DNA from 2 places in the Halopseudomonas pelagia genome. Region 2 is predicted to be linked to the other one. Evidence: riboswitches for the same ligand, from Rfam matches in the RefSeq annotation. Region 2 holds a riboswitch; the other holds the start of a gene.

What was found. A riboswitch is a leader RNA that binds a small molecule or an ion and turns the genes downstream of it on or off. The one in region 2 is predicted to bind thiamine pyrophosphate.
Positions count from the first base shown of each region.
Region 1: another riboswitch for thiamine pyrophosphate. It lies ahead of thiC (phosphomethylpyrimidine synthase ThiC); the one in region 2 lies ahead of EAO82_RS12805 (sodium:solute symporter).

Region 1 is NZ_CP033116.1:3,783,206-3,794,740, forward strand. Features, by position in the region: gene parC (DNA topoisomerase IV subunit A) at 1-1,091, opposite strand, end outside; gene EAO82_RS17465 (TIGR02281 family clan AA aspartic protease) at 1,130-1,648, opposite strand; gene parE (DNA topoisomerase IV subunit B) at 1,683-3,578, opposite strand; gene cpdA (3',5'-cyclic-AMP phosphodiesterase) at 3,756-4,550, opposite strand; gene EAO82_RS17480 (DUF1249 domain-containing protein) at 4,679-5,134, opposite strand; gene EAO82_RS17485 (NUDIX domain-containing protein) at 5,131-5,748, opposite strand; gene thiC (phosphomethylpyrimidine synthase ThiC) at 5,839-7,722, opposite strand; TPP riboswitch at 7,797-7,900, opposite strand; gene EAO82_RS17495 (TolC family outer membrane protein) at 8,107-9,561, shown strand; gene waaA (lipid IV(A) 3-deoxy-D-manno-octulosonic acid transferase) at 9,683-10,942, opposite strand; gene EAO82_RS17505 (FAD-dependent oxidoreductase) at 11,068-11,535, shown strand, end outside.
Region 2 is NZ_CP033116.1:2,723,465-2,734,999, reverse strand. Features, by position in the region: gene EAO82_RS12815 (CmcJ/NvfI family oxidoreductase) at 1-673, opposite strand, end outside; gene EAO82_RS12810 (flavin-containing monooxygenase) at 1,149-2,657, shown strand; TPP riboswitch at 2,749-2,863, shown strand; gene EAO82_RS12805 (sodium:solute symporter) at 2,853-4,241, shown strand; gene EAO82_RS12800 (D-hexose-6-phosphate mutarotase) at 4,207-5,109, opposite strand; gene EAO82_RS12795 (dodecin) at 5,372-5,593, opposite strand; gene EAO82_RS12790 (imelysin family protein) at 5,748-7,121, shown strand; gene EAO82_RS12785 (di-heme oxidoredictase family protein) at 7,233-8,648, shown strand; gene EAO82_RS12780 (imelysin family protein) at 8,662-9,687, shown strand; gene EAO82_RS12775 (DUF1513 domain-containing protein) at 9,687-10,790, shown strand; gene EAO82_RS12770 (PilZ domain-containing protein) at 10,799-11,158, opposite strand; gene EAO82_RS12765 (copper chaperone PCu(A)C) at 11,413-11,535, shown strand, end outside.

The sequences.
Region 1 (11,535 bases), 1.1 Mb from region 2:
GTCGAGATCCGAAAGCCCAGCCATTCGCTGATCAACCCGCGCAGATCCTTGACGGACGGACGGCCATCGGTACCGATCACGTTCATGTTGACCCGGTAACTGTGCTCCAACTCGGTAGTGGCGAACAGATGTTGCATCAGCTCTTCGGGATCAACCCGGTTGGAACGCGGCACTATAACGATGCGGGTCGGGTTTTCATGATCCGACTCATCTCGCAGGTCCGCCACCATTGGCAGTTTCTTGGCCTGCATCTGCGCGGCAATCTGCTCCAGCACCTTTGAGCCGGAGACCTGATGTGGCAGCGCGGTAACGACGATGTCGCCCTCCTCGCGCACCCATACAGCGCGGCTGCGCACCGAGCCTTTACCGGTGGCGTACAGCTTCAACAGTTCACTGCGCGGAGTAATGATTTCCGCCTCGGTGGGGTAGTCCGGCCCCTGGATATGCTCCATCAGCTCATCCAGTCCAGCGCCTGGATCATCCAGCAAGCGCACACAGGCCGCAGCCACTTCACGCAGGTTGTGCGGGGGAATATCGGTGGCCATGCCCACGGCTATACCCGTAGTGCCGTTCAGCAGAAGATTGGGCAGGCGCGCCGGCAGCACCATGGGTTCATCCATGGTGCCATCAAAGTTTGGCTGCCAGTCGACCGTACCCTGACCTACCTCGGCCAGCAGCACTTCGCTGTAACGGGCCAGGCGCGCCTCGGTATAACGCATGGCCGCAAAAGACTTGGGATCATCCGGCGCACCCCAGTTGCCCTGGCCGTCTACCAGGGGGTAGCGGTAGGAAAACGGCTGAGCCATCAGCACCATGGCTTCGTAACAGGCCGAGTCACCATGGGGGTGGTATTTGCCCAGCACGTCACCAATGGTTCTGGCCGACTTCTTGTGCTTGGAAGTAGCTGACAGACCCAATTCGCTCATGGCGTAAATGATTCGCCGCTGTACCGGCTTGAGACCATCGCCGATATGCGGCAGAGCCCGGTCCATGATCACGTACATGGAATAGTTGAGATAGGCCTCCTCGGTGAAGGACGACAGCGCGCGGCGCTCCACCCCATCCATACTCAGATCCAGACTGTCACTCATACTCATCCTCTATTTCATGGTCTGTCAGGGTGATTTGTTCAGGGATACTGCCGCAAGATCAGCTCACCGCCCTGCTGACTGAATTCCAGTTGCTGCAGGGCACTCATGCCCAGCAAAATATCGTCGCCACCCATGCCTGGCACAATGCCTGCGTCTATATCCCGCAGGTGAATATCGCCCAGATCCAGCTGATCTATCGTGGTGGCATAACTGTCCGCTGTGCCATTGGCGGTGCTGACCTGAAAGCGCCTACCCTGCGGCAACTGCAGCCGTTGCGCCACTGCTGCCGGAATAGCGACGAAGCTGGCGCCCGTATCCAGCAGAAAGGTTACTTCCTGGCCATTGATCTGGCCGTTAAGCAAATAATGCCCCTGCCGGTTAGCCAGCAGCCGTACCTCAATTGCATCGCCGGACATCATTGATTCCGGGGCCTGATTGGGATTGCGTTTGCGTTCCTCTAAGCCGGAAAACCACTGCACAGCGAGCAGCAACCCGATCACCCAGGCCAGGATCATCATCACTTTACCCATGCGCTGGGTGGATGGCGACTCGCTCATGCGGTTTCCTTGGAATGGCGCAGCAGATCTGTAATCAGAGCAGTACCTCGGCCAGGTCGCCCTTGCTTTCCAACCAGGCTTTGCGGTCAGGTGCGCGCTTCTTCGCCAGCAACATGTCCATCAGAGCTTCGGTACCTGGCATATCGTCGATGGTCAGTTGCACCAGCCGGCGGGTATCCGGCGCCATGGTGGTTTCACGCAGCTGCAGCGGGTTCATCTCACCCAGCCCTTTAAAGCGGGTCACCTGGATCTTGCCGCGCTTGCCTTCGGCTTCGATGCGATCGAGGATGCCCTGCTTCTCGGCATCATCCAGCGCGTAAAACAACTCCTTGCCCACATCGATCCGGTAGAGCGGCGGCATTGCTACAAACACATGCCCTGCGGCTACCAGTGGTTGAAAGTGCTTCACAAACAACGCGCAAAGCAAGGTGGCAATGTGCAGGCCGTCAGAGTCGGCGTCTGCCAGAATGCAGATCTTGCCATAACGCAGTTGCAGCAGATCCGGCGAGCCTGGATCGACGCCAATGGCTACGGCGATGTCGTGTACTTCCTGCGAGCCCAGCACTTCGCCGGAGTCGACCTCCCAGGTATTCAGGATCTTGCCGCGCAGCGGCATGACCGCCTGAAATTCCTTGTCGCGCGCCTGCTTGGCGCTGCCGCCAGCCGAATCACCCTCGACCAGAAACAGCTCGGAGCGGCGGCTGTCCTGCCCAGCGCAATCGGCCAATTTGCCCGGCAGCGCCGGGCCTTGAGTGATGCGCTTGCGCTCGATTTTCTTGCCGGCCTTGAGACGCCGACCGGCATGATTGATCGCCAACTCGGCAATCTGCAGGCCGATTTCGGCATGCTGATTCAGCCACAGACTGAAAGCATCCTTGACCACACCGGAAACAAACGCAGCGGATTCACGGGAAGAAAGCCGCTCCTTGGTCTGCCCGGAGAACTGCGCTTCGGCCATTTTCAGCGAGAGCACGTAACTGACGCGCTCCCAGACGTCCTCCGGCGCCAGCTTGACGCCGCGCGGTAACAGATTGCGAAACTCGCAGAACTCCCGGATCGCCTCAAGCAACCCGGCGCGCAGACCGTTGACGTGGGTACCGCCCTGGGCAGTGGGGATCAGGTTGACATAGCTCTCCTGAATCAGATCGCCGCCTTCGGGTAACCAGAGGACGGCCCAGTCCACAGTTTCCTGGCGCGCCTTGAGTGCGCCAGTAAAGGGCTCTTCCGGCAGCTTGGGCCATTCGGCGCAGGCGTCCATCAGGTAGTCGCGCAGGCCGTCTTCATAGAGCCAGGTGTGCTGTTCTCCGGACTGGCGGTCATCAAATTCCACCTTCAGGCCCGGACACAAAACCGCCTTGGCCTTGAGCAGGTGTTTCAGACGGCTGATGCTGAATTTGGGCGAGTCGAAATAGCTGGAGTCTGGCCAAAAGGTCACGGTAGTACCGGTATTACGCTTACCCACCGTGCCAACCACTTCCAGCTCGCTGACTTTTTCCCCGTGCTCGAAGGCCATCGCATATTCCTGGCCGTCGCGGCGCACGCGCACATTGACCCGCAAAGACAGCGCATTGACCACCGAAATACCCACGCCGTGCAGCCCGCCGGAAAACATATAGTTCTTGCTGGAAAATTTGCCGCCGGCGTGCAGCCGGGTGAAGATCAGTTCAACCCCGGATACGCCCTCTTCGGCATGCATGTCGACCGGCATACCCCGGCCGTCGTCGGAGACCTCCAACGCATTGTCCTGATGCAAAATGACCGAAATGCAGCGTGCATGCCCGGCCAGCGCCTCATCGACGCTGTTGTCGATAACTTCCTGCGCCAGGTGATTGGGGCGCGTAGTGTCGGTGTACATGCCCGGGCGGCGGCGCACCGGATCCAGACCACTGAGGACTTCCAGTGCATCGGCGTTATAAGTCGATTGGGACATAAGCTGTCTGGTTTTCCTTGATTCCGGGGGTGCAGGGGTATGTCGGTCCTAGCTTACAGCAGCGGTCAGCGTGGAGGCGCTTGAATGTTGGCTGGCGGCACCGACCGACTGTGCTGACCGACTGCGCTGAATAGTATCTGCCTTGCCCCGGCCGTGCCAATGCCCATGCGCAGCAGATCAGTACCCGGTCGCACCGGGGTCAGGCAGGAAACGGCCCTCGGCAAGCCGAGATACAGCGGTTTCAACCTGCCCATCATCGAACAAACGCAACCAGCGGTAGCCCGGCGCCCGTTCATCGGTAGCAAAATTTTCACTGTGCGCGGCGAACTGGACGCAGGTTGAGGGCGAAGCCAGCATTCGCACATGGCCAAGTTGTTGGTCGAAGTGCTGATGAATATGCCCCCAGAGCACCAGCCTGATCCTTGCATCAACCTCCAGCCTGTTAAGTAGCTCAGGTGCATTCAGCAAGCCCAGCGGATCCATCCAGCCGCAGCCAATGGGCACTGGATGATGATGCAGACACACCATGACAAACCGCTCACCCGCCCCTGCCAAAGCCCGATCAAGGACAGCCAGTTCCGCCGCGGCCAGATGGCCCGCCACCGCGCCGGGGATGTTGGAATTCAACAACACGATGCGCCAATTCCCCAGGTCAACCCACTCGCAACTGAAACCCGATGCCTCGCCCAGCTGCTGCATCAGCTCGGCGTTGTCGTGATTGCCGGCGATCCAATGGCATGGAGCCGGCAAGCGCTGCATGGCATGCGAAAATCGCTGATAGGCTGCCGCGCTGCCATCCTGAGCGATATCACCCGTGGCCAGTACCAGATCCATGCTCGGCACCTCGTCCAGCACCAGGTCAATCACTGCCTGCAAGCTGGCGTGTGTATCCAGCCCCAGCAAGTCGGCATCGGGATCGGCATAAAGATGGCTGTCTGTCAGTTGCACGACGCAGACGTGATCTGCTTGCATTGTTAGCGGTGACGCCATCGATCGCCTGCTCCTGGCCACTTTGTTCAAGATCTATAATCGCAACTGGATTGCAGAGAATCCAGCGACTGCATCACAGCTGACGCACGCCAATATCGTGCTCGGCTATTTCAGCGCTGGATAATAACAGGATGAGCACTCTGACCATACCGCTGGCAATAGCCCAGCCACTCGCCAAGAAACTGATTGAGCTGAAACTTTTCGTCCGGCTGGAGCATCTGCTCATTGGGGTAGGGGTACACGCCGCGAAAACGCCGGCGATTATACGCGGCGACCACTTCTGCCATGCCGGCGTCATGGTACAGGCGTACTTCCATGCTCGGTGGGGACATCCACTCATGTTCACGCTGATGAATCAGCTGCAGGGTTGAGGTGTAGCGACAACGCTCCAACACCCTCATTTGCAAGACCTGCTGCTGGCCATCCTGGGCCTCGACATGCAAACGATGCTCACTGTGATCGTGCATACCCGGCATCAACTTCAACAATCGCCAATAATTGGTTTCACAGACGGTTTGCAGACCGATCAGATCAACTCGATAGCGCGGCTTGCGTTGGGCGATCATGACTGCGCCCCGGCTTGAGCCTGCAAGCGCTCGGCATTCATCGTCAGCCACTGCAGCGCAATAATGCTGGCCGCATTATCGATCAAACCCTGCTGCATGGCGTCGATCGCATCAAGCCGCGACCAGCAGCTGACGCGAATATCCTCGCCTTCTTCCAACAGCCCATGTATTCCTCCGGCCCCTCGGCTATCAACCAGCGCACAATACAGATGCACTTGTTCGTCACTGCCGCCAGGGGAAGGGAAGTAGCGTGTAATGGGTAACAGCTCCCGCAGCGTCAAACCCGCCTCTTCCTGCGCTTCTCGATGAGCCACCTCCTCAGGCGACTCATCCTTGTCAATCAGCCCGGCTACCAATTCCAGCAACCAGGGCCGGTCACTTTTCTCCAGCGCGCCAATGCGTATCTGTTCAATCAACACGACCTGATCTTCCCAAGGATCATAAGGCAGAACGCAGACCGCATCCGGGCGGACAAATAACTCGCGCCGCAGCTCTGGCCCCCAACCGCCGTTGAACAACCGATGACGCAACGTCAGCACATCAAGCCGGTAAAAGCCCTTGAATCCAGGCTCCCGGCGGATGATTTCAACGTCGTTACGGGAAAAAATGCTCAAATCGTGCTGCCCTCACAGATGGCCGAGTTTGCTTACTGGAATTGAATACAGCTATTAAACTCGCACACCTGCCAGGGCCACGGCAAGACTTCAGACCTTTTGATACAACTGCGAGCCGGATGAGCGGAATTCCCTGGACTTGGCCTGCATACCCTCCTCGACCGCAACGTCCACTGCGTCAATACGTTGTGCCGCCGCGTAATCACGGACTTCCTGGGTAATCTTCATCGAGCAGAACTTGGGCCCGCACATGGAACAGAAGTGCGCGACCTTGGCCGAATCCTTCGGCAGGGTCTCATCATGAAAGGAGCGCGCGGTGTCCGGGTCCAGCCCGAGATTGAATTGGTCCTCCCAGCGAAACTCGAAGCGCGCCTTGCTCAGCGCATTATCACGGATCTGCGCGCCAGGATGCCCCTTTGCCAGATCGGCGGCATGGGCAGCAATCTTGTAGGTAATGATGCCGGTCTTGACGTCATCCCGATTGGGCAGCCCCAGATGCTCCTTGGGCGTGACGTAACAAAGCATCGCGCAGCCGAACCAGCCGATCATTGCCGCACCGATACCCGAGGTGATGTGATCATAGCCCGGCGCAATATCCGTAGTCAGCGGCCCTAGCGTATAGAACGGCGCTTCATCGCAGCACTCCAGCTGCTTGTCCATGTTCTCCTTGATCAGTTGCATGGGCACATGCCCAGGTCCCTCGATCATGCATTGCACATCGTGCTTCCAGGCCAACTTGGTCAACTCGCCTAAGGTTTCGAGTTCGCCAAACTGCGCTTCGTCGTTGGCATCAGCAATAGAACCTGGACGCAGACCGTCGCCTAGCGAGAAGGACACGTCGTAAGCCTTCATGATTTCGCAGATATCTTCAAAATGCGTGTAAAGAAAGTTTTCCTGATGATGCGCCAGGCACCATTTCGCCATGATCGAGCCGCCCCGCGAAACAATGCCGGTCACCCGCTTGGCGGTCATCGGCACATAGCGCAGCAACACCCCCGCGTGAATGGTGAAGTAGTCCACGCCCTGCTCGGCCTGCTCAATCAAGGTGTCGCGGAAGATTTCCCAGCTCAGGTTCTCGGCCACGCCATCGACCTTTTCCAGCGCCTGATAGATCGGCACCGTGCCGATTGGCACCGGCGAGTTGCGAATGATCCATTCCCGTGTTTCATGAATATTCTTGCCGGTGGACAGGTCCATCACCGTGTCCGAGCCCCAGCGAATACCCCAGGTCATCTTCTCCACCTCTTCCTCAATGGAAGAACCCAGTGCGGAGTTCCCGATATTGCCGTTGATCTTCACCAGGAAATTGCGACCGATGATCATCGGCTCCAGCTCCGGGTGGTTGATATTGGCCGGAATGATCGCCCGACCCCGGGCGACTTCATCGCGCACGAACTCAGCGGTAATCTGCTTGGGAATACTGGCACCGAAGCTATGACCGGCATGCTGCATTTTGGTCAGTCCGGCATCGCGTGCTGCCTGCAGCTGCATATTCTCGCGAATCGCGATGAACTCCATCTCAGGCGTAATAATGCCCTGGCGAGCGTAATGCATCTGGCTGACATTGCGCCCGGCCAGCGCACGGCGCGGATTGCGCACGTGCGCGAAGCGCATATGATCAAGCGCCGGATCTGCCAGACGCGCGCTGCCGAATTCAGAGGTCAGGCCCGGGAGCTTTTCCGTATCGCCACGCTCATCGGTCCAGGCACCGCGTACGTCCGGCAAACCCGCTCGCAGATCAATCCGGGCCTGGGGGTCGGAATAGGCGCCGGAGGTATCGTAAACCAGCACCGGGGCGTTCTGTTCGCCGCCCATATCGGTCGGCGTATCCGCCAGACTTATCTCACGCATGGGTACACGAATGTCAGGCCGGGAACCTGTCACATAGATTTTGCGTGAGCCGGGAAAAGGCTGGGTGGCGGCGCTGTCAGCGCCGGAGGAAGCAATTGCTCTATCGGGTAAACGGCTGTTCATGAATGTTGCTCCACTGCGGGTAAGTTCGCAGGGAACCGAAACGGCATACCACACTGACCACGAGCTGGACTTCAGCGAGTGCTTATCTCGATTCCTACGCCGGTACTAACCGGTTCAGGTTCAACGGGTATTATCTCAGCCTCTGGCAACAACGCCGCGGGCACCCCGTCAAGATGAGCAGTCAGCTTAATGCTCCACAAGCCGCGTCGCAAGTATGTTCCAGACATCTCGCGACGCCTCTGCAACCGGGCCCCAAGGTTCTGGCAACGCGGCGACAGCCAGATGAAACACTTTGTTCCCCTGCTGACCCCAAGCATTGCTTGACCGCCAGCTTGCTTGTCCTTAGCCTTGGCTGATTATTCCATTCATGCGAAGGATTACTGCATGCTGCGCCCCCTGTTTGTCGCCGTTTTACTGGCCGGCTTGTCCAGCCACGCCATGGCCAAGACCGATCTTCTCACCGTCTACCAGGAAGCACTGGCCAACAGCGCTGACCTGGCCGCCGCCGAAGCCGATGCGCTCGCCCGTCAGGAAGTACTGCCCCAGACTCGCGCACTGCTGCTGCCCAATATCGGTCTGGGTGCTGGCGTGGCACGTGAAGAGATCGACGTGGATGGCGCCGGAAACGACACCTACACCACTGACTACTACCAGGCCAGCCTGACCCAGCCACTCTTTCGCGCCGACCGCTGGTTCAATTATCAGGCAGCCAAATCGCTGAGCAAGCAGGCGCAACTGGAGTTTTCCGCGACCCAGCAAGCGCTGATCCTGGAAGTGGCCGAAGCCTATTTCAACGTACTGCGAGCGTCTGACAATCTGGCAACTGCCCGGGCCGAAGAAGATGCCTTCGAACGCCAACTGGATCAGGCGCGTGAGCGCTTTGACGTAGGTCTTTCAGCACGCACCGATGTTCTGGAAGCGTTGGCCGGTTATGACAGCGCGCGTGCGGCCCGGCTGACGGCAAAAACCAATCTGGACGTCAGTTACCAGGCGCTGACCCGCCTGACCGATAGCGACTATCAAGAGCTGATGGGCATGAGTCATGATTTGCCGATTCTGCCGCCGATGCCGAGCAATCTGCAGCAATGGGTGGATACTGCTGCAGCCCAGAACCTGAACCTGCAAGCTACGCGTTACGCTATCACCAGTGCGTCGGATACGCTGCGCAGCAGCCGTTCAGCCTACGCCCCTTCTGTTGATGCCTTTGTGCGCTACAACAACAGTGGTGGTGGCGCCGAATTTGGCAACCAGGGAGCCGGGGTTGGCGTTGGACAACAGGGCAATGGCGACACCGAACTCACCAGCTTTGGCGTCGAGCTGACCATGCCGCTCTACACTGGTGGTGCCACCAGTTCAGGTGTTCGCGAATCAGGTTATCGGCTAACTCAGGCCGAGCGAAATAGTGAAGCGCAGCTGCGGCGGGTGGTCGAAAGCACTCGCAACCTGTACCGCACCGTCACATCGAGCGTGGAAGAAGTTGAAGCCCGCCGCCAAGCGATCATCTCCAGCAAGGCCGCCTTGGACGCCACCCAGACCGGCTACGAAGTAGGCACCCGGAATGTCGTCGATGTGCTGGAAGCGCAGCGCAACTTGTTCCGCGCGGTACGTGATTACAATACCGTGCGCTATAACTACATCATCGACAACCTAAGCCTCAAGCAGGCGGCCGGCACGCTGAGCCCGGAAGATCTGGTTGACTTGTCACGCTGGCTGAACCCGGATTACGACCCGGACCGCGACTTCATACCGCCCTTTACTGAAGAGGAAGCGCAACGCATGTCCCTGGGTCGCCAATCAGCCCCGGGGCAGGAAGAAACACGCATGCGCAGCTCATTCTAAGCAATTTAGTTTAACGATTGCGCCACCCAAAACACCGGGCATGCCCGGTGTTTTTTTATCTGCAGTTTGATGTTTCTGGCATGAAGGGTTCCGGCATGAAAGGCTCCAGCATGGTCAGCGTTCATTTGAGCTGCTGCGCAATGCCGTGCAGCAGACGTTCAAGCGCACCCTGATTGTTCTGCACCACCGTTTGCCCGGCAGTACCAGCGCGACGCGCTTCGACTGGTTGCTCCAACCATTTGACTACCGCAGCAGCCAGGGTTTTGGCGTCGCGCACCTGACGCAGCGCGCCGGCACCCTCAAGCAGCTCACTGATCTCGGCGAAATTATAGCGGTGCGGGCCCGAGATGATCGGCAATCCCAGCGCAGCCGGTTCAAGATAATTATGCCCTCCATTGGCTACCAGAGAGCCGCCAACAAAAGCGACATCGGCACAGCTGTAGAGCATCATCAACTCGCCCATGCTGTCGCCTAGAAATACCTGATCGGTGTGCGCAGCAATCGCTCCTGAGCTACGGCGCACCACAGGCATGCCCGCCGCTTCGACCAATTCAGCCGCGCTGTTGAAACGCTCTGGATGCCGCGGCACCAAGATCAACAAGGCCTCTGGCACAGAGACCAGCACCTGTTTATGTGCCGCCAGCACCTGTTCATCTTCGCCGGCATGGGTGCTGGCTGCGATCCAGACCGGTCGTTCGCCCCAGCTGCTGCGTAACTGCACTGCCTGCTCGCGAGCAAGGGGGTCAGGCTGCAGATCAAACTTGATGCTGCCGGTGATGAGCATCGAATCTTCTTTGACCCCCAGGCGCTTGAAACGCAGCGCCTCGGCCTGCGTCTGTACTGCCACCCAGTCGAGTGCTGCAAACATCGGCTCGACCAGCCAACTGATGCGCCGGTAGCCCCTCGCCGAGCGCTCCGAGAGCCGAGCATTGGCCAGCACCATGGGCACACCTGCCGCTTTGGCTTCATGCACCAGGTTTGGCCAGAGTTCGGTTTCCATGATAATACCGATACGCGGCTGCAAGCGGCTGACAAAGCGCCGCTGCAAGCCAGGCAGGTCATAAGGCAGATAGGCGTGCCCGACCTTGTCATCAAACAGTTTGCGGATTTGCTCCGAACCTGTGGGTGTCATGCAGCTGATGGTGATCGGCAACTCCGGGTAGCGCTGCATCAACTGCCGCACCAGCGGTGCCGAAGCGATCGCCTCGCCCACCGATACGGCGTGAATCCAGATGCCACCTGGGCGCAGGTCACCGCCGAAAGCAAATCGTTCATGCCAACGCCGTGCATAGGCTGGCGCCTTGCGGGCACGATACAACAGACGCAACAACACCAGCGGCATGCACAGGATAAAGATGAGGCTGTAGAGCGTACGTGACATGAGAGTTCCTCGGGAAACGATCAACAACAGGACACCCCCTTTGGGTGCGACTCATAGTAGCAGATGTGACCGCGAGCACCGGCAGTGTCTATACTAGGGCTCTTTCTGCAAAAGCATCGGAGCTTATGAGCACAACTCTGGAAACCGATATCTGTATCCTCGGCGGCGGTATCGCCGGCCTGTGGCTCAATGCCCGCCTGCGCGGCATGGGCTACAGTACCCTGTTGGTCGAGCGCGGCGCGTTGGGTGGCGGCCAAAGTGGCAAGTCGCAGGGCATCATTCACGGCGGCACCAAGTATGCGCTGCACGGCAAACTGACTCAGGCAGCGGAAGCGATTTCCGCTATGCCCGGCCGCTGGCGTGCTTGTCTGCAAGGCGAAGGCGAGTTGGACCTGCGCGGCGCCCGCCTGTTATCCGAGCATCATTATCTCTGGTCGCCGGGCAGCCTGATCAGCAATCTCGCCGGCTTTTTCGCCAGCAAGGCGCTGCGTGGTCGGGTGGACGCGGTTAAGGGCAAGGACTTGCCTGAAGTCTTCGCCAACCCGGCTTTCAAGGGCAAGGTCTACCGCCTGGCCGAACTGGTTATGGATGTG
Region 2 (11,535 bases):
CTTCGTCACGGCGCATGTCCGGAAAATAGTACCAGCGCTGTTGCGGATTGTAGGCCAGGTGGTAGATCTCACCGATACGATCCGGATAGACCAAGTCGGTGGCCAGAAGGTCATCGGAGTCGAGCGTCGAGGCGTCCAGCACGGCCAGCGGTGAGCGCTTGACGGGCCCGCTCATCGGGCGCCATAGGTTAATCTGGGCCACCGACACCAATGCGGCGGCCTGATCCTGGCCCAGCACGTCGCGAATACGCTCAGGCCCCGAGCGGTCGGTGTAGTCATTATGCACACGGCTGGCTGGGCCGCGAACATCCCGCCGCTCGGCGTCGCTGCGCCTGGTGTGGTCGAAGATGACGACCCGGCTCGCGCCCGTCAACTCTTTGATCAAGGCCTTGACCTCGTCATAGTAGACGCTTTCCACTGAGGTATCGTCGTAGAGATCGTCGACCACCGTATCCCGCCGATGGAGTTCAAACCCCTGCTTGTCCAGAGAAAAGCTGTCTGCCAACGGACGACCGTTGTGTATCGTGACCTCGCGCTTCTCCTGCTCAGCAAAGTAGTGCGGTTCACTGTTACCGGTCAGAGCCTCGGTATGCACATAGGGCTTCACATCGTGCTTGACCAGGTAGGTTAGTGTCGTGATGACGCTAGCGGGCGTATCAGTTGTGTGCTTCAAGTAGCCTCTCCCGGTCTGCTGACCGCTTCCGCCGTGGTGTCACCGTGGCGGAGCTGTAACTTGTATGTAGACACCTTCCCGCTCAATCCTATGCCTTCGAATGGACACTATCAAATGTTCCGAAGTGCATGGCACCCGACCGGTAGGAGAGGACCATTCTAACCTCGGCACCGACGACCAGTTAGACCATGACTGGCGTATCGCACTTCAGGTTTGCGCTGATCATGAGCATCCGATATCCCGGCCTGCCCTTTACAATCGTTTGCCTGCCATAACAGGTTCGGACCTTAGATCAAACTTCACGCACCTGGGCCTTGGGCGTCGTGATCGGCGCGCCGCGGGTTGCCAAACCCTCTCTTGATTTTACAGGTTGGCAGATATTGATCGTAAATTGGCAGCATATGCTAGTCGTTTACGCACTCAGAACAGGCAGTCTATGCTGAGTGCGTCACCTTGCCCTGATGAGAACAATAAAATGCCTGCAGAACACCTGGATGTGATTGTTATTGGTGCCGGCCTTTCCGGCATCGGCATGGCTTGCCATATGTCGCGAATGTGCCCTGAGTACAGTGTCGCGATTCTTGAACGGCGTCAGGCCATTGGTGGGACTTGGGATCTGTTCCGCTACCCGGGTGTGCGCTCGGACTCCGACATGTTCAGCTTCGGTTATCAATTCCGACCCTGGAACGATCTGCAGGTATTGGCTGACGGCGAATCCATTCGGCGGTATATCAGCGACACTGCCGCCGAATACAAGATCAACGAGAAGATCCGCTTCGGGCTGGATATCACCCAGGCCAATTGGTCCAGCACAGAGAAACTCTGGACGCTAACTGCGACACAGCTCAGTTCCGGTGAGACGCTGCAGTTCACCTGCCGATTTCTGATCAGCTGTACCGGTTACTACAACTATCACCAGGGCTATTTGCCGGAGTTCCCTGGCGCTGAACGCTTTGGAGGCCAATGTATTCACCCGCAAGCCTGGCCTGAAGACCTGGACTATCGGGGCAAGAAGGTGGTGATCATTGGTAGTGGTGCGACTGCCATTACGCTAGTACCTGCTATGGCCGCGACGGCTGCGCATGTGACCATGGTGCAACGATCGCCCTCCTACATTTTTTCCGTCCCGTCCCGTGACGCGATTGCCGGTTTCTTGAAAAAGGTGTTGCCCGATAGCTGGGTGTATCACTTCACCCGCCAACGCAACATCCGTATCCAGCGCTGGATGTACCGCGCGGCCAAGCGTTGGCCGAACGGAACACGGAATTTTTTGCTCAAACAGGTGCGTAAACAGCTGAACAACCCGGATGACATGCGTCACTTTATCCCGGAGTACATGCCCTGGGATCAACGCCTCTGTGCGGTCCCGGACGCTGATTTGTTCCAAGCTATCAATGCTGGCAAGGTGTCGGTGGAAACCGATCAAATAGAAACATTTACCGAGCATGGTTTGCTACTGCGCTCGGGAAAGGAAATAGAGGCAGACATCATCGTGACCGCTACCGGTCTGCAAGTGCAGGTGCTGGGTGGCATGCAGCTGACGCTGGATGGAAAGCCGTTCGCCATTCACGAGCAAATGACCTACAAAGCGGTAATGATGCAGAACCTGCCGAATATGGGCTGGATTATGGGCTACACCAATGCCTCCTGGACACTCAAGGCAGACATTGCAGCCCAGTATCTATGTCGTGTGCTCAAGCATATGGATCAGCATCATTATCAGGTAGTAGTACCCCTAGGCGGCGAGGAAAGTGCGCTGCCCTCCTCCATCATGGGCGCTCTGGAAGCCGGATATGTGCAACGCGCCAATGCGGTGCTACCGCGTCAAGGCAAAGGGCTGCCTTGGCGCGTGCTCAATGATTATTTGCAAGACTCGGAAATGCTGATGAAGGAGAGCCTGGACGACGGCATACTGGCATTCGATCCGCCTGAGGCTTCGGTCAAGCCCGTGTTGGCCAGGAAAGACGCCTCGGAAGCGGCCTGATCCCTCTCTCCGGTTACCCGACTGAAACCCAACCATAGGCACGCTCGGGTTTTTTTGGCACTATTCAGCCTCAACGCTAAACAAACACATCACACGTCGCCAGGGGAGTCCCTTACCGGACTGAGAATCGCCGCAATCATTTGCGGAGTAAACCCTGGAACCTGATCCGGATAATACCGGCGGAGGAAGCGCGACATGCTTTACCTGACACTGGCCGTGCTGGCGGCTGCTCTGTTGCTGTTCGCCTGGCTTGGGCTACGTGAACGCCAATCTGCTTCCGGTCTCGATGATTACTGCACGGCCCGCAACAGCCAAGGCGCGCAGGCGCTGGGACTGTCTTTTCTGGCTTCGGGCATGGGCGGCTGGATTCTGTTTGCGCCGCCGGAAATCGGTGCATTTGCCGGCCCGGTAGCTCTCGCCGGTTACGCTTTGGGCGCTGCCCTGCCCTTCATGGTATTTGCCTGGTGTGGGCCAGCGATCCGCCGCCATCTGCCAGAAGGCCGCAGTATCGGTGAGTTTGCTCAGGCCTGTTACGGGACCGCCGTACGCCGATGGGTGGCGCTGATTTCGCTGTTATATATGCTTTGTTTTCTGATTGCCGAGCTAACCGCGATTGGCGCTATTACATCCATGCTGTCTGATGTTAACGGCAACCTGGTCATCGTCGCCGTGGCGGTGACCACGCTCCTCTATACCGCATGGGGCGGCTTGCGAGCCAGTTTGGTAACGGATCGCTGGCAAGCATGGTTGCTGATACTGCTGTTGATCGCGGTAGGCTGGGTAGCGCTGCAACGGCTACCTGACGTGGCGAGCATTGGCCAATCAATGCCTTCCATTCCGCTGGGCAGTTCCTTGTCCATCACCTTGACTCTTATTATTGCGGTGACCGCCGCCAATCTGTTTCACCAGGGCTATTGGCAACGCATTTGGGCTGCGCGCGACGGCCAGGCCCTCGGGCGCGGGGCAATGTTGGGCGGTGTAATCACTATTGTGGTGGTGGCCGTGGTTGGCGCCCTGGGAATTGCTGCGGCGATGAGCGGCACTGAACTGGGAAGTCCACCTATACCCTTTTTCGCCCTGCTCGCTGACGCTCCCGCATGGTTAACCATTCCAGCACTGGTGCTGGCGATGACCCTGGTCGCGTCGTCGGTGGATACGCTGCAGAACGCGCTCGCGTCCCTGGCCGTGACTGAAAGCCGCGGGCTGTCCCTCGCTGCGGCACGCTGGATAACCTGTCTGTTGATGATTCCGGTGATCGCGGTCGCATTGCAAGGCATCTCGGTGCTGCGTCTGTTTCTCATTGCTGACCTGCTCTGCGCGACCGCTGTCGTACCGGTCTTGCTCGGTTTGTGGTCACGCATGAGCACCGGTGCTGCCATCGCTGGTTCGCTGGCAGGGATCCTTGGCGCAATTCTGCCAGGTTGGTGGGTGACGGGAAGTCTTGCTGGCGGTGTGATGGCAGCTTCATTTCCCGGCAGTATTCCGACCCTGGCGCCCTTTGCCGGCGCCTTGGCAGCCTCCACCTTGGTCTGCCTGTTGGTGGCTGCGGTCAAACCGCGGAATTATCTGCCGCGTCCCGTGTAATTCTGCTGCTCAGCCTGTGTGTTTCGCCAGGTTCGAGGATTCGCGCATCCGGCCCGGCATTTGCTGCTTCAATGCACAGCATGTGCTGGTAGTCGTCGCTGGCGAAGTGGCTCAGCCTGAGTGATTTTTCAATCCAAGGGTTCCATACCACCACGGAATCACTTCCCTCGCGCTGGACTGAGATTACCTGTTTATTGGCATCAATCAGGCGCACTTCACCAGAGTGGTTGAAATAGATGCGATCTGTTTCTGCGGTGAAGCGCACAGGCCCTTGCTGAATCTGCAGGTGCCCCGTCAGTTGGTCAAGATAGGTGCAACTCTCCAGGCCTTGGACCATTACCTGATCAATACCCGACACAGGCAAGTAGCTATGCAAGGCCTGGCTCAGCGCTTGAGGCTCTTCTCCCATATTGCGGGTAATCAGCGTCACCATCAGGTCGGAGCCCAGAACAAACTCGACGTCCAACTGCCACTTCTCACCCGGCAATGCCTGTGCAATCAAAGAGTTCGCCAGGCTCATGCGCACGCTCACCTGATCAGCATTGCTTGATACCGCAGTCAACTGCCACGGGCTGATGCGCGCTATACCATGTGCCGGCCCTGCCCTGGTGTTGCTGAACCAGGGCCAACACAGGGGAATTCCGCCACGTATCGTCTTGCCGGGGAGCTCTGGTTCATCGGAGCTTATCCACAACAAGGGCCCCTGTCCTGAGGGCTGACAGTGGGTGATATGCGCACCCTCCATGGCGATTCTGGCGCTGACCGCGGGGTGGTCAATCTGCAGAAAATCTCGGCCATGTTGATTTTGAATCAAGCGAATGCCTGCCGGTAACTGGACCGGCTGCTGCGCGGATGTCTGGGATTGCATGTTTATACGCCCCGCCTTCTATTCAACTGGAGAATGGGGAAACCTGATGCAAAGCCGGCTGACCCCATTTGCCATAGGATAGCAGGCCCTTGAGGCTGGAATTGCTTGACTGGAATTGCTTGAATAGGTTCTAGCGCTTTACATACTTTATTAGAGGGGAGTGATCAGAAGTTCAAGCCTGGAAAATCAAGTTTTCTACTATGAGGAGGTATGCACAAAGGTAACGTGGAGGCCACGCCGGCCTCCCGTCCGGATGTCACTATCAGTTAGAGCCGGTCTCTATACGGAAACCAACTTTGATGACCACCTGATAATGTGCAACCTTGCCATCAACGACGTGGCCACGCGTCTCGACAACTTCAAACCATTCAACGTTCTTGACGGTTTTGGCGCACTCGGCAATAGCATTGCTGATAGCATCTTCAATGCTTGTAGTAGAGGATCCTGCCAACTCGACTTTCTTGTACACATGTTGATCTGACATGTCTTTCTCCTTTTGTGAACGTTATCCGTAAGGCAAAGGATGGGGCGCTAAGTTCCGCATGTGCAGGACGTTGCAATATCCCGACACAAGCCTATAATCGTGAACGCAAATCACTATCATTATAATCTTTCACGGTAATCAGGAGTTCATCTACATGGTCGTTCACTTCCCTCTCAAGGCATTGACCCTTGCGCTATCCGCTGCTGTATTGCTGACTGCTTGTGACAACAACGAAGAGGCGCAAACCAAGGCACCTGCCGAGCAGTCGGCCGGTGAGGCAGTGGTCGACGCAGTAGAGAATGACAATGCAAACCAGGCAGGCGCTGACAATGGCGTAGACGGTACGGCAGTCGCCAAGCATTACGCGGATCTTGCGTATGCCACCTATCAGGACGCTACGAAAACGGCAGAGGCTCTGAATGAGGCGACCGATGCACTGATCAGTGAGCCTACCGAGGCTAACCTGACCGCAGCCAAGCAGGCTTGGCTGGATGCACGCGTTGCGTATCAGCAATCCGAGGTGTTTCGCTTCGGTAACGCAGTTGTCGACGACTGGGAAGGTCAACTCAACGCCTGGCCGCTGGACGAAGGCATGATCGATTACGTGGCTGCCGATGACTATCAGCACGAGATGGGTAACGAAGGTGCCAATGCCAACATTATTGCCAATACCAGCATCAATGTCGGTGGCGAAACGCTGGATGTGTCCGAGCTGACGCCAAAGCTGCTGGCCGACCTGAATGAAGCGGGTGGCTCCGAAGCCAACGTTGCAACCGGTTATCACGCTGTCGAATTTCTGCTCTGGGGCCAGGACATGAACGGCTACTCTGCCGGTAGCGGCGAGCGCCCAGTGACTGATTTCGCCAAGAACGATGATTGCACCAATGGCAACTGCGAGCGTCGTGCCGAGTATCTGGATGCGGCAACCGACTTGCTAGTGACCGACCTGCAATGGATGGCCGAGCAGTGGGCCGAGGATAAGTCTGATAATTATCGTGCTGAGCTGTTGGCCATGCCCAGTGAAGAAGTTCTGCAGAAGATGCTGTTCGGCATGGGTTCCCTGTCACTGGGTGAGTTGGCCGGCGAGCGCATGAAGGTAGCGCTGGAAGCCAACTCCTATGAAGACGAGCATGACTGCTTCAGTGACAATACCCATAACTCGCACTTCTATAACGCCAAGGGCATCCAGAATGTTTACCTGGGTGAGTATCAGCCCGCTGACGGCGCTGCCATTACCGGCCCTTCCCTTTCGGATCTGGTTGCCCAGAGCAATCCCGAGCTGGACCAGCAACTGCGCACTGAACTGGAGAGCACCATGGAAGCAGTTCAGGCGATGAAAGATGCGGCCGAAGCCGAGGAAAATCCAATGGCGTTCGATATGATGATCGCCCCGGATAACCAGGAAGGCCATGACATCATCAATGCAGCGATCAGCAGCTTGGTTGCACAAACTGGCTCTATCGAGAAAGTGGCGGGCGAGCTGGGTATCGCGTCGCTCGAGCCTGATGATGCTGGTCACGCATTCTAAGCGGTAACAACAGTACTGCCAGTCACCATGGTGGCTGGTGATCTGTACGCTGAGAGTCCGCCCGCGAGGTCGGGCTCTCATTTGTTTCAACAGTGAGATAAACAGGCATTCATGAAGCTATTGACTTGCCCCGCCGCCATTGGTTTGTTGTTGGCCGCCCAATTATTACTGACTGCCTGCGATTCGGCAGCCGAGTATCCGTTACAGACCACGCCCGATACCGGGGGCGAAGGTACGGTTGAACAATCGGACCACAATGCCTACTCCCTGCCCCAATCCAATCTGCCGATGACCAGCCGGCTGGACTTCAGCGTGGGCAACAGTTTTTTTCGCAACCCGTGGGTAATCGCACCGTCCAGCACAGATGCGCGCGACGGTCTTGGCCCCTTGCTTAACACCAACTCCTGCCAGGGTTGCCATATCAAGGATGGTCGCGGTCATCCACCTGCCGCTGGCGAGACTGCTGTGTCGCTGTTTCTGCGGCTATCAGTGCCTGCAGATTCGGAAGTGGATGCGCTGATCCTTGAACAGCATGGCTTTCTACCCGCTCCGGTGTATGGCAGCCAGCTTCAGACCTCTGCTGTCCCTGGCATGCAGCCCGAGGCAGATCTGGCCATCGAGTGGAGTGCTCTGGAAAAAAGCCTCGCGGATGGCACCAAGGTTACGCTGCGCAAGCCAACCTACCGAATCGAGAAACCTGCTTACGGACCTTTGCCTGCGAATCTTCTGGTGTCGCCCCGGGTAGCGCCGCCGATGATAGGTCTCGGCTTGCTTGAGGCCATCCCCGAAGCGGATATTCTTGCTGCCGCCGATCCTGACGATCGCAACGATGACGGCATCTCCGGACGTCCCAATCAAGTTTGGGATAGAGCCGAAGAAACGAGCGTGCTGGGCCGGTTTGGCTGGAAAGCGGCAGAACCGAATGTCATGCAGCAGAGCATGGGCGCATTTGCCGGTGATATGGGGCTGACGTCCACATTGGCTCCGATCACCGATTGCACTGAAGAGCAGGATTGCGGGCGCTTTGCACATGGTGGTGAGCCGGAGGTCAGCGACAAGGTGGCCAATTTCGTTGCTTTCTATTCCCGCAGTCTGGCGGTGCCAGCGCGGCGCAACATGGATGAGCCGCAGGTAACCCAGGGTGCACAGTTATTCAATCAGAGTGGTTGCGCCGGGTGCCACACGCCACGCCAGGTAACCGGTGTGGTTGCCGACCGACCGGACCTGAGCAATCAGACCATCTGGCCCTACACTGATCTGTTGCTGCACGACATGGGCGCTGAGCTGGCCGACGGCCGACCGGAATTCCTCGCCGGCGGCAACGAATGGCGCACTCCCCCATTATGGGGCATCGGACTGGCACAGCAGATTAATCCTCGGGCGGGTTTCCTGCACGATGGCCGAGCCGAAACGCTGGAACAGGCGATTCTCTGGCACGGTGGCGAAGCTGAGCAAGCTACCGAGCAGTATCGACAACTGTCCAGTGAGCAACGCGCGGCGTTGATTGTTTTCCTTGAGTCCCTGTAAGCGGAGCGTATTGATGTCTGTATTGAGTAACCGGCCCAGCCGGCTGTTGGCGAGTGCGTGTCTGCTTACGCTGCTGTATACCTCCTCGGCCTATGCCGAATCAGCGCGTGAGCAATGGCACGCACAGCTGTCCAGCGGCTACACAGCCCTGGCAGACGCCAGCAGCGACCTTCATCAGCAGGCAACCGAGCACTGCGCCACTCGTCAGGAAACAGCTGCCGCACCGCTGCGGGACGACTGGCTGCGCGCCTTCCTGGCTTGGCAGCGAGTACGTTTTATCGATTTTGGGCCGATCGAGCAAAACAGTATGGCCTGGCAGTTTCAGTTCTGGCCGGACAGCAAGAATCTGATCGCCCGTCAGGTAGATCGCTGGATGAAGGATCAGCGCCCGGTGTCTTCTCAAGCACTGGCTGGAGAAAGTGTCGCTCTGAAAGGCTTTCCCGCCATGGAATATCTGCTCTATGGCGAGCAATCAGACACCGTTTCGCCGCGAGGTTGCGAGCTGCTGGTAGCCATCAGTGCACAGGTCAGCGCCAATGCGACCCACCTTGTTGAACAATGGGCCGCGTTCAAGCCGCATTACCTTGAGAGCGACAGCTATCAGACCACCACCATCAGTGCGGCGATGCATTCGTTGGAAATCATGCGTGACGCCCGCCTTGGCGCCCCTATGGGCCTGCAAGGCAAGAAACGACGTAACCCCTATCTGGCAGACGCTTGGCGCAGTGAACAGTCACTGACGGCCATCCAGGCTACGCTGCAAGGGTTGCAATCCGAGTTTCTTCCGGGCTTTGCCACCGTGATGCGTGATGCCGGTAAAGAGCAACTGTTGACTCAGTTCGAGGAGACCTTGGCCGGCACCCTGGAGCGAATAGACAGCCTTCCGTCCGACGTGTCCGCATCGCTTAAAGATGAGCAGCTTTATCGGGGGCTGCAGCTACTGTTTGTCGATATCGATAGGCTCGCCAGCCTGCTCAATGGCCCTATTGCCAGTGAACTCGGGATTGTCAAAGGCTTCAACTCCAGCGATGGTGATTGATGAATAGACGACGTTTTGTTCAGCTGGGGCTGGCAGCTTTGGTTCTCAGCGGTCCCCTGGCAGGTTGTACCCGGTTGCACTCCGAGAGGGATCGCCCGCAGCGATTTCTGAGCGCGGCGGATGATGCCAACGGCCAGCACCTGATTACGCTGGCCGATCATCAGGGGCATGTGCTTGCCCGCGTTCCCGTAGCCGAACGTTGTCACGGCGGCTGTGTGCGGCCTGGCTCCGCTCAGGTGGCGGTATTTGCGCGGCGCCCTGGCCGTGAGCTGTACATACTCGATGGCCGCGATGGCGCCCTGCTGCATCAGCTGAGTTCCGGCGATAAGCACCATTTTTACGGGCACGGTGTTTTCAGTGAAGACGGTCAGTATCTCTACGCCACCGCCAACCATTTCAATGATGGCCAGGGCCAGGTGCGTGTCTATGACGCCCGCCAGCAGTATCAGTGGGTCGCGGACTTCCCGGTAGGCGGCATGGATCCGCACGAATTGAGATTGCACCCGGACGGCAATACGCTGGTTATCGCCATGGGCGGGATTCTTACCCATCCGGATTACGATCGCATCAAACTGAACCTCGACAGCATGCGCCCGGCATTGCTGCTGATGAATCGGCACACTGGCGAGATTGAGCAGCGGCATGAGCCTTCGCATCACCAGCTCAGTTGCCATCACCTGGATATCAGTTCAGAAGGCGTAGTCATCGCAGGCTATCAATTCGAGGGGCCAGAGTGGGAACGGCCGCCGCTGATTGCACGATTGGACACCCGCTCGGGCTTGTTCAGCGAGGTTGCTTTGCCGGCCGAGGCGTTGGCGGCAATGCACAATTATGTCGCCAGTGTGGCCGTCAGCACGCAGGGGCCCTTGGCAGCCATTACCGCACCGCGCGGAAACCGTGTGGTGTTGATCAACTACCTGAGTGGCGAGTATGTGGCTGATATCCATCTGCCCGACGCCGCAGGTGTATTGCCAGCACCCCAAGGTGGGTTTGTGGTGACTTCCGGCCTGGGTGGGGTCTATCTGCTGGATGAGCAAAGGCTCACAGCGACACTGCTAAACCCTGAAAAACTGCATTGGGACAATCATCTGACTGCGTTGTAAAGCTGGGTTCAGCGGCTGGCGACCATTTTCTCTATGCATTTCCTGGCGTCTTCCGGTAACTCGACGAAATGCATTCCGGTCCAGTGCTGGCCACCGGCGATGCTTTCGCGATGCCAGAGGCTTTCGGCATCTAGATAAAAATCGCTCATGCCGTTCAGCGTCATCGGCAGACTGATCTGCAACGCATAACGCTTGAATAAAACGATAGGTTGGTCGCTCAGCAGCATCAATCCTTCGGTATGCAGGTCGACGACCCGGCCCAGATGGCAGCCTTTGTCCAGATCATAAACCTCAAGACTCGCACTCAATGTATGTCGTTCCAGGCGCCGCTTTTCGTACATAGTTGGCTCATTAACCGAAGTATTCATCCTTCCTACCTTGCGAGATGTCAGCCCTGACAGTCTGCTTGAAATACATGCTGGCTAACAGCCATATATTGCCTGTTATTCGATAACTGGAACACAGTTTTGAACATGGGAATCAGTTGAAAATTTCAGCTTCGCAATACTATTTTAGTATTACATCATTCTGCAAAAGATATCTGCGTTCAGATGCTTGGCCGGGGATGGCTTGTGATCCGGGCGCAGGTTAATCTTGAGTCTTTGCCTTCAGGAGTTCCTGCATGAGATTGAAAAAGCTGGTCATCATCCTGGCCGCCACGCTAGGTAGCAGCTTGCTTGCTGGTCAGGTAATGGCGCATGAATACGATATTGCCGACCTGCATATTACCCATCCATGGTCGCGT